Regions from separate parts of the Arthrobacter sp. LAR12-1-1.1 genome, predicted to be linked through region 2. Evidence: riboswitches for the same ligand, from Rfam matches in the RefSeq annotation. Region 2 holds a riboswitch; each other region holds the start of a gene.

The links. Region 2 has a riboswitch for S-adenosylmethionine ahead of metX (homoserine O-acetyltransferase MetX). Riboswitches for the same ligand answer to the same signal wherever they lie in the genome.
Region 1: it holds a riboswitch for S-adenosylmethionine, as region 2 does, so the genes downstream of both, MRBLAR12_RS22750 (DUF1737 domain-containing protein) here and metX (homoserine O-acetyltransferase MetX) in region 2, are expected to answer to the same signal.
Region 3: it holds a riboswitch for S-adenosylmethionine, as region 2 does, so the genes downstream of both, MRBLAR12_RS11145 (aminotransferase class V-fold PLP-dependent enzyme) here and metX (homoserine O-acetyltransferase MetX) in region 2, are expected to answer to the same signal.

What each region holds. Positions count from the first base shown of each region.
Region 1 is NZ_JBEGIG010000078.1:139,885-143,149, reverse strand. Features, by position in the region: gene MRBLAR12_RS22760 (O-succinylhomoserine sulfhydrylase) at 1-918, opposite strand, end outside; gene MRBLAR12_RS22755 (rhodanese-like domain-containing protein) at 918-1,337, opposite strand; gene MRBLAR12_RS22750 (DUF1737 domain-containing protein) at 1,334-1,663, opposite strand; SAM riboswitch class IV at 1,676-1,790, opposite strand; gene MRBLAR12_RS22745 (hypothetical protein) at 2,132-3,088, shown strand; gene MRBLAR12_RS22740 (aminodeoxychorismate lyase) at 3,252-3,265, opposite strand, start outside.
Region 2 is NZ_JBEGIG010000034.1:310,239-313,503, forward strand. Features, by position in the region: SAM riboswitch class IV at 102-217, shown strand; gene MRBLAR12_RS17475 (bifunctional o-acetylhomoserine/o-acetylserine sulfhydrylase) at 280-1,596, shown strand; SAM riboswitch class IV at 1,712-1,827, shown strand; gene metX (homoserine O-acetyltransferase MetX) at 1,839-2,978, shown strand; gene MRBLAR12_RS17485 (MFS transporter) at 3,145-3,265, shown strand, end outside.
Region 3 is NZ_JBEGIG010000012.1:666,710-669,974, forward strand. Features, by position in the region: gene MRBLAR12_RS11140 (class I SAM-dependent methyltransferase) at 1-281, opposite strand, end outside; gene MRBLAR12_RS11145 (aminotransferase class V-fold PLP-dependent enzyme) at 435-1,853, opposite strand; SAM riboswitch class IV at 1,888-2,001, opposite strand; gene hisN (histidinol-phosphatase) at 2,163-2,975, opposite strand; gene rsgA (ribosome small subunit-dependent GTPase A) at 3,054-3,265, opposite strand, start outside.

The DNA of each region.
Region 1 (3,265 bases), on a different contig from region 2:
CTGCTTCACGGCGAGTGGGTACTGCGGGTGGGATGGCAGCAGCGGGTACTTGACCCAGCTGACCGCAGGCTGTCCCTCGAGCCATTCGGCCAGCCGCAGGGCGGAGGCCGAGGAATGGTTGACGCGCAGGGCCATGGTCTCCAGGCCCTTGGTGAGCACCCAGGCATTGAAGGCCGAGAGCGCCGGACCGGTGTGCCGCATGAGCTGCTTGACGGGCCCGTCGATGAATTCCTTGGTGCCCAGGATCGCCCCGCCGAGCACGCGGCCCTGGCCGTCGATGTGCTTGGTGCCGGAGTAGACCACCACGTCCGCGCCGAGCTCTCCGCAGCGCTGCAGCAGCGGGGTGGCGAAGACGTTGTCGACCACCACCGTGGCCCCGGCCGCATGCGCCAGTTCGCTCACCGCGGCGATGTCCACGATTTCCTGCATGGGGTTCGACGGCGACTCGAAGAATACCGCCGTGGCCGGCTCGGACAGGGCAGAGCGCCATTGTTCCAGGTCCGGGCCGTCCACGAAGACCGTCTCGACACCCCAGCGCGGCAGGATCTCGTTGAGGATCACAAAGCACGAGCCGAACAGCGAGCGGGCTGCGACTACGCGGTCGCCGGCAGCCAACAGCGCGCCCAGCGCGGTGAAGACGGCGGACATGCCGGACGCCGTCGCAAAACACGCCTCGGTTCCCTCGAGCAGCCGGAGCCGCTCCTGGAACGTGGCGACGGACGGATTGCCGTAGCGGGAGTAGACGAAGCGCTCGTCTTCCCCGGTGAAGGCACGCTCGGCGGCGGCCGCGGACTCGTAGACGAATCCGGAGTTGAGGAAGATCGGCTCGGTGGTTTCCTGGAAGCCGGTGCGGTCAAGGCCGCCGCGGACAGCCTGGGTGTCGGCGGCCCAGCCGGCGGCGTCGGGATTGAAAGTCATCAGATCTTTCCAAGGTTGGTGGGCAGGCCGCGGTTCTTCCAGCCGTTGACGGTGCGGTCGCCAAAACGGTCGGTCTCGCCTTCGAAGCCCTCAAGAACGTTGTACGAGGTGTATCCGGCGGCCGTCGCGGCCGTCGCGGCGGCGATCGAGCGGACACCGGAGCGGCAAAGGAACACCAGTTCGACGGCGGAGTCCTCCGGTGCCTCTCGCCTTAGCTGTTCCACGAAGTGCGGGTTCGGTACGCCGCCGGCGAGGTTCCACTGGATGAAAAGCGGATCGTTCCGCTTTCCGCCCGCGGACGTCGTGTCCGGGATGCCGATGTGGGCCCATTCGCCCTCGGTCCGGACATCCACCAGGAGGGCTCCAGCCTCCAGCTTGGCCCACGCCTCATGGGGGCTGAGGTCTCCGGCGTAGCTCATGCGTGGCCCTCGAATGCCCCAACAGCGTCAATCTCGTCGGCATCGAGCTCATCGACTGCATTGGCCACGGCGGCGTCCGCGCTCGCAATCGCGGCCGGCAGGACCAGCGCCTGCGCCACGATCACGGTGCTGCCGTTGAAGGTGGCGGCGGGGCTTCCGTGCAGGACATAGCCCTCGGCCAGGGCGGCGGACACGCGCTCACAAAAGGCGCGGTCATCCGTGCCGGTGAACAGCCGGTAGGCCAGTCTTTCCTCGCCGGCAGGTGGTGCACTGCGTGCTGTGGTGCTGAGTATTTCGGGTACCGCGGGTGTTGACGTGGGGGGCACGACGGATCTCCTCTTTCACGCTTGCAGCTCGAATTCTCGATTGCCGAGTATTCACCTGAGGCACCCCGCCGCGAAAAGGGAGGGTTGCCGACCGGCCAGTCAGGGCTTGGCACCGGTTCTCATTACTCCCCAAAAACGTAACACCTACGACGCCGGCCCGCACCGCCGTCGTCGTCATGTTCCGTAACCGGGCCACGCCCAGGCGCTGGCGCCGGCCGGGCCCAGCGTGGGGCGGGGCGCGGCCGAGTAGTGGCGGGCTCCAATTTCGGGTACAGCCCACTCGTGTGTGCGCGGACGATTCGCCGTCTACTGGAGGACATGGCCGACGTGTCGGCCGGATTCTCAGGTTATTCGGGCTGTCCGTGAATCGAGCCGTCTGTCCATCAAAACAAGTTGTCTGTGAATCAGTGGCCGGAACCGTCGGAGCTACAGCCATGGCCCGGCCGGTGACGGCGGAATGGAGCAATTGTGGGCCCGCGCATACTGGTTACCGGGATAGCAAGCGCCGCCGGCCGGACCGTCGCGGCCCAGCTCGAAGCCCGCGGACTCCCGTATCTCGGCTCCGACGCCCGCGCCGACTCCCGCCAGGCGGAGGATGCCCCCGCCGCGGCCGCGGTCAGGCTCCTGCCGGCGACGGACCCGGACATGATCCTGGACCTGCGCCGGCTGGTGGACCGTGAAGCCATCAACGTCATCATTCCGACCCTGACTGTGGAACTTCCGGTCCTGGCCGCGGCCCGTGCCGGTTTCGCCCAGGACGTGCGGATCATCGTGGGCGACCCCGCCGCGGTGGCCCTCGCCAACGACCAGCTGTTTACCACCTGGGCGTTGCAGGCAGCCGGGATTCCGGTGCCCCAGTTCGCGGTTCCGGGCGACCTCGCCGCCGCGCCGGCATCCCTCGCCTCCCTCACCGGGCCCGTGGTGGTCAAGCCGCGGGTCTTCAAAGGCTCCCATGGTGTCCACGTGCTGGCCGGAACCGCCTCGGTTAGCTGGAAGAACATGCCGGCGGGGCAACTTGTCCAGGAGTTTGTCCCGGGCGCCGACTACGTGTGCCTGGTGTTCGGCACTCCGGCACGCAACGCGATGGCGCCGGTGGCGGTGGTCCTCGAGAAGACCAGGACCCCGTATGGACACGCCGGCAGCGACGAAGTCAGCCGCAGGGTGCCGGCGAGCCAGGCCGGGGACGTGCGGAAGCTGGGCCTGGCCGCCGTCCGCACGCTCGGGCTGACCGGGCCGGTCCAGGTCCGGATTCGCCGCCGCGCGGACGGAACCCCCGTGGTACTGGGCGTCTGCGCGACCCTGGGAGAGAACAGCACCTGGGCCCCGGAAATGCTCGACGCCGTGCTGGCCACGTTCATGCTCCCGGCGTTCAACCCGGCCTCGTTCCGGCGGTGCCCGGCGGTTCCCGCGGACGCCCTGGGGTGAAGCGCGGCCCGGCAGAACGGTGTGCTCACGCAGTCGCTGAGTCTCCCCACCTTTGAGGCCGGAGGACGGCGTGTTCCCACAAACCGCCGTCGTTACTGCGGTCCCTGGCCGCAAAACCGGTGAGTATCAGCGGCGCCTGCCGTGCAGCACCGGCCTGGCCGCACTATTCGATGGTGG
Region 2 (3,265 bases):
GGCGGCAGGCGCGGTGTCCCGCGAGGCGCCGCCACGGCAACCGTCTTCATCTTCGTCACAAAGCTATCCAGGGCTCCGCCGCCATTCCTACACTGAAGCCAGGTCATGAGTGCCAGCGCACAGCCCCGGCTTGCTGGCCGGCAACCCTCGTATCGCGGTGGGGTGCCCCGGGTGAAGACCTGGCCGTCCGGCGCCCGCCGGAGGGCAAGCGCGGCGCCTGTGCCGGTCCGGGCCCAAAGCCCTGGCCGGTGCTGTGCCCGGTCCCTTTGAGGAGCATCAATGTCCAACGCCTGGTCCTTCGAAACCCGCCAGATCCACGCCGGCCAGGAGCCGGACAGCGCCACCGGCGCGCGGTCCCTGCCCATCTACCAGACGACGTCGTTCGTGTTCCCCAGCGCCGAAAGCGCCGCCAACCGCTTCGCACTCGCCGAACTCGCCCCCATCTACACCCGGATCGGCAACCCCACGCAGGACGCCGTCGAGCAGCGCGTGGCCAGCCTGGAAGGCGGCCTCGCGGCCCTGCTGCTCAGCTCCGGCCAGGCCGCGGAGACCTTCGCGATCCTCAACGTCGCCGAGGCCGGGGACCATGTGGTGGCCAGCCCCAGCCTCTACGGCGGAACCTACAACCTGCTCGCCCACACGCTGAAGAAATTCGGCATCTCCGTGACCTTCGTGGAGGACCCGGACAACCTGGACCAGTGGCGGGACGCCGTCCGGTCCAACACCAAGCTGTTCTTCGGCGAAGTGGTCTCCAACCCCCGCCAGGACGTCCTGGACATCGAGGGCATCTCCGATGTGGCGCACGAGGCCGGGGTGCCGCTGATCGTCGACAACACGCTCTCCACCCCGTACCTGATCCGGCCCATCGAGTGGGGCGCGGACATCGTGGTCCACTCCGCCACCAAGTACCTCGGCGGCCATGGCGCCGCGATCGCCGGCGTGATCGTGGACTCCGGCAACTTCGACTTCGGCAAGGACCCGGAGCGGTTCCCCGGTTTCAACACCCCGGACCCTACCTACAACGGCCTGGTTTACGCCCGCGATCTCGGTGCGGAGGGGGCGCTGGGCGCGAACCTTTCCTACATCCTCAAGGCCCGCGTCCAGCTCCTGCGCGACCTCGGCTCCGCCGTTTCCCCGTTCAACGCCTTCCTCATCGCCCAGGGCATCGAAACGCTGAGCCTGCGGGTCGAACGCCACGTGGCCAACGCCACCAAGGTGGCGCACTGGCTGGAGGCAAGGGACGACGTCGAATCGGTCGCCTACGCCGGGCTGCCGTCCAGCCCCTGGTACGAGCGAGGCCGCAAGTACGGGCCCAAGGGGACCGGCGCCGTCGTGGCGTTCAACATCGCCGGGGGAGCCGAGGCCGGCAAGCGGTTCGTCGATGCGCTCGAACTGCACTCGCACGTCGCGAACATCGGCGATGTCCGTTCCCTGGTAATCCACCCGGCGTCGACCACCCACAGCCAGCTCTCGCCCGAACAGCAGGCGATCGCCGGCGTCAATCCTGGGCTGGTGCGGCTTTCGGTGGGCCTGGAACACATCGACGACATCCTCGCGGACCTCGACGCCGGATTCCGCGCGGCCAAGGGCGCCTAGGCAAGCAGGGCGGCCGGCGGCCGGTGTCCCCTCGACGGGACGGCCGGCCGCCGGGCTGTCACATGGAAGTCACAATCTTCGTGATTTCCGCCCCCTGTTTCGTAGACTCGTACCAGGTCATGAGTGCCAGTGACAGCCCCGGCTTGCTGGCCGGCAACCCTCCTATTGCGGCGGGGTGCCCCGGGTGAAGACCTGGCCTGCCGGTCAGCTGACGGCAGGCAAGCGCGAAGATAGGTCCTCACATGACGATTGCCGTCACCCGCACGGGTGCTCCCGAAACCAAGCCATCCCGCAACCCGGACGGGACCGTCCAGTACGTCCGGATCGGCGACCTGCAGCTCGAATCAGGGATTCCGCTGCCCGATGTGGTCCTCGCCTACGAGACGTGGGGGACCCTGAACGCGGACGCCTCCAACGCCGTCCTCATAGAACACGCCCTGACCGGCGACACGCACGTGACCCGCGGCGACAGCGAGGAACCCGGCTGGTGGGAACAGCTCGCCGGACCCGGGGCTCCCGTGGACACTGACAAGTACTTCGTCGTTTCAATCAACATCCTGGGCGGCTGCCACGGTTCCACGGGACCCTCCACCCCGGCCCCCGACGGGCGCCCCTGGGGATCGCGGTTCCCGCTCGTCACCCTGCGGGACACCGCCGCTGCCGAGGCGCGGCTGGCCGACGCCCTGGGCATCGGCAGCTGGTATGCCGTGCTGGGCGGCTCACTCGGCGGCGCGCGCGCACTCGAATGGGCCGTCACGTTCCCCGGCCGGGTCCGGCGCTGCGCCGTGATTTCCGTCGGCGCCAGCAGCACGGCCGAACAGATTGCCTTCGCGCAGGCCCAGACCCTGGCCATCCGCCAGGACCCCCATTTCAACGGCGGAAATTACTACGGCGGCCCGGAACCCGAAGCAGGTCTCGCCCTCGCCCGCCGCATCGCGCACATCACCTACCGCTCGGCGGCCGAACTGGACGGCCGGTTTGGCCGGAACGCCCAGGAGTCCGAGGCGACCCTGGAAGCCGGGTCGCTGGCCGGACGCGGGCGCTACCAGGTGGAAAGCTACCTGGACCACCAGGGCAGCAAACTGGTCCGGCGCTTTGACGCGAACAGCTACATCGCCATCACCGAAGCCCTCATGAGCCACGATGTCTGCCGGGGGCGCGGAAGCCTCGGGGAGGCCCTGGCTCCGGCCACCGCAGAGTTCCTGGTGGCGGCCGTGGACTCGGACCGCCTGTATTTCCCGGCCCAGTCCCGTCAACTGGCCGAGGCCTTGCCGGGCGGCCCGGAACTGCACATCATTGAAGCGCCGATCGGCCACGACGGCTTCCTGACCGAAATCGGCCAGCTCAGCGCCCAGCTGCGGGAGGCCTTCTTCGGCCACTAGACCACATCGGTTGTGCATTTTTGCAGACGCGCTCTGCACTAATGGCCGTTGATGCTCAGGGCGGGAGCGTCCATACTCATGGGGAATGACGCCATGTGCCCTACATCACGGGCGTCCTCAGCCCAATGGTCCACAGGGTGTCGACGGAGACACCGAAGGAGTCACGATGAGTACGGAAAACGCCGCGAGGCGCGCTGAAGAAACGGACGTCAAATCGTCCGGCCTGAAGAAGGTAGTCACGGCCTCCATGGCCGGCACGGTGGTTGAGTGGTACGAATTCTTCCTCT
Region 3 (3,265 bases), on a different contig from region 2:
GGCAGGGTCCGGCGCAACTGCTCGAGCATGTCCGCTGAGGGGTCAACAGCCACCGTGCGCAGTCCACGTTCTGCCAGAAGCGCCGTGAACTTTCCGGTGCCGGCGCCAATGTCCGCGGCGTCCTTGGCCCCCGCCGGAATCAGCCAGTCGGCCGACTCCTGCGGATAGCTAGGGCGGACGCGTTCATAGTGCTCCCCGCCGTCCTGGAAGCTTTGTCCGAGTTCCTGGCGACGTTCACTGTGCAGTTTGGGGCCACTGTGCAGTTTGGAACCACTGTGCAGTTTGGAGCTACTGTGCAGTTGGGGTCCGCCGCTTGCCACGTGCGATCTCCTTCGGGAAGGTCCTGCTGGTTTCAGATACCTTTCGAATTTACCGCACCGGCGCTGGGGTCCTGATCCTGCCTCGGGTTAGTACACCTGCTTAGTCCGCCGTGCCTAGTCCTCCGTGCACGGCGCGGCACCAGCGGTGCCCGGGGTGTTCGGCGCCCAGTGAGGGTAGCTGCGGGTATCGTTGGCCGGCACCCAGCGGCCGGCGTCCACCACGTAGTCCCAGCCGAGTCCCGTTTGCCGCAGCTGCTGCAGGCCGGCCAACAGGCGCTCGGCGTCCTCCAGCCGTGAGCCGAGGCCGAAGCTGGCGCGCAGGGAGCCTGCAGGCAGGCCGAGCCGCTTGAGCAGCGGGTGGGCGCAGAAGCGGCCGTCGCGCAGGCCAATGCCGTGTTCGGCCGACAGGTAGGCGGCCACCAGCCCGGCGTCGTAGCCTTCCACCGAAAAGTTCACGACGCCGATGGTGCCGGTGCCCGGTAGATCGACTCCGGGGGAAGAAGCGGGAGTCGAATCGGCAAAGATCCGGTGAACGGTCACGCCGTCAATGCCGTGCAGACCCTCGACGAGGAAGGACCGGATGGCGTCCTCGTGGGCCTGCCACTGCTCCGGGTCCAGGGCCGCGATCACTTGGGTGGCGCGGGCCAGGGCGGCCGCGCCGAGGACGTTCGGCGAGCCGCCCTCGTGCCGGGCGGGTCCGGTGGTCCAGCTGACGGAGTCGAGCCGGGCGTCCCGGACCGCGCCGCCGCCGGCCAGGTGCGGGGTGCCGGCGTCGAGCCAGTCCGTCCGCCCCACCAGCACGCCGGCGCCGAACGGGGCGTAAAGCTTGTGCCCCGAGAAGGCGAGGTAGTCGACGTCGTCCGCGGCGATGTCGATCCGCCGGTGCGGGGCCAGCTGCGCGGCGTCGACGACGATCCTGGCGCCGTACTCGTGCGCCAGTGCGGCAAGAGTCCGGATCGGCAGGATCTCCCCGGTGACATTGGAAGCGCCGGTGACGGCCAGCAGACTCACGCCGCCGCGGGCGAGCTCGTCCCGCAGGCGGTCCACAGTGGCCGCGAGGGTGGGGGCGGCCACGACGCTGCGGTGCGGGACGTTCTGCCAGGGCAGGAGGTTGGCGTGGTGCTCGATGTCGAGGTAGAGGACCTCGCCCACCGGCCGTCCGTCGCGGAGCGGCAGGCAGCCGGCCAGCAGGTTCAGGGAATCGGTGGTGTTGCGGGTGAAGATCACCGAATCGTCCGGCCGGCCGCCCACGAAGTCCCGCACGATGTCCCGGGCGTTCTCGTAGACGGACGTGCTGATCTGCGAAGCGTAGCCGGCGCCGCGGTGCACGCTCGCGTAGTACGGCAGGATTTCGTTCAGGTAGGCCGAGACGACGGACAGTGCCGGGGCGGAGGCGCCGTAGTCGAGGTTGGCGTAGCGGGCGTGGCCGCCGGTGATCAGCGGGGCCTGGATTTCGGCGCCGGTGACGGCGGCCAGCGGGCGGGCCGCAGCGGCGTGGAATTCGGGGGCTGCGGGAAAAATGGCAGTTGTCATGGGACCTCACTCGACCAGGACCCCACATCATGGGAATCCGCGCTTGCCGGGTCCGTTCCGGACCGGCCAGGTCGTCACCCGGGGCACCCCACCGCGTCTGGAGGGTTGCCGGCCAGCAAACCGGGGTTTAGCGCTGGCACTCGTGACCTGCATCGAGCGTAGGACATCCGCGCAGCCGGGGAAAAGACGGCCAGCGATTGTGAAGCGGATTGTTACGTGCGAAAAACGCATGTTCGTCGAACAAAAAGCGGCGGCAGGCCCCGGGTGGGGGCTGCCGCCGCAGTTTGTTCGATTGCGCCGTGATTGAGCCTAGAGGAGGTCGTCGAGTCCGGGGTTGAGCCGCTTGAGGACTTCCGAGTGGAGGATCGAATTGGTGGCGAGGGCGTTGCCGCCGAAGGGGCCGTCCTCGCCCTCGAGCGACGTGAAGCGGCCGCCGGCCTCGGTCACGATCGGAACCAGCGCGGCCATGTCGTAGAGGTTCAGCTCGGGTTCGCAGGCGATGTCCACAGCCCCCTCGGCCACGAGGCAGTACGACCAGAAGTCACCGTAGGCGCGGGTACGCCACACTTCCTCGGTGAGGCCCAGGAACTCGTCCAGGTTCCCGCGTTCCTTCCAGCCGCCAAGGCTGGAGTAGGACAGCGAGGCGTCCTCGAGCTTGGAGACGTTGGATACTTTCAGCCGAGTGGCGGCGGCGAGCGAGCGGCCCGTGTAGGCGCCCGCACCCTTGGCGGCCCACCAGCGCTTGCCCAGTGCCGGTGCGCTGACGACGCCGACCACCGGCTCGCCCTCATCGACGAGGGCGATCAGGGTGGCCCAGACCGGGACGCCGCGGACAAAGTTCTTGGTGCCATCGATCGGGTCAATGATCCAGCGGCGGGAGCCGTGGCCCGAGCTGCCGAATTCTTCGCCCAGGACCGCGTCGCGCGGACGGGACCGGGAGAGCTGGCCGCGGATGGCCTCTTCGGCGGACTTGTCGGCATCGGTCACGGGCGTGAGGTCCGGCTTCGTCTCGATCCGAAGGTCGAGCGCCTTAAAGCGGCTCATGGTCTGGGAATCGACCGAATCTGCCAGTACATGGGCAAGGCGCAGGTCATCGTTGTAGCTCGAAGCGGGTTGGCTCATGGTTCCAAACTACCGTCAAACCGGGCCGCCGGGCGGGAGGCCGCGGCACGGCGCCGCAGGCCCTGTTGCCGGGCGGGCTTAGGAAACGGTGCCCAGTTCCTTGGTTTCCTGCGCTTCCAGCCGCGGATCCGTGCCCAGCAGCCGGCGCAGGGACGCGAGCCTGGCGGGTCCGGAGGGCCCCGCGTGCCCGGCCGCAACCCACTTGTCGACGCCGCAATTGACGGCGGTGGAGTCGTGTTTGCAGCCGCGTTCGCAGTCGTCGGTGCCCGGTTCCAGGTCCGGGAAGGAGC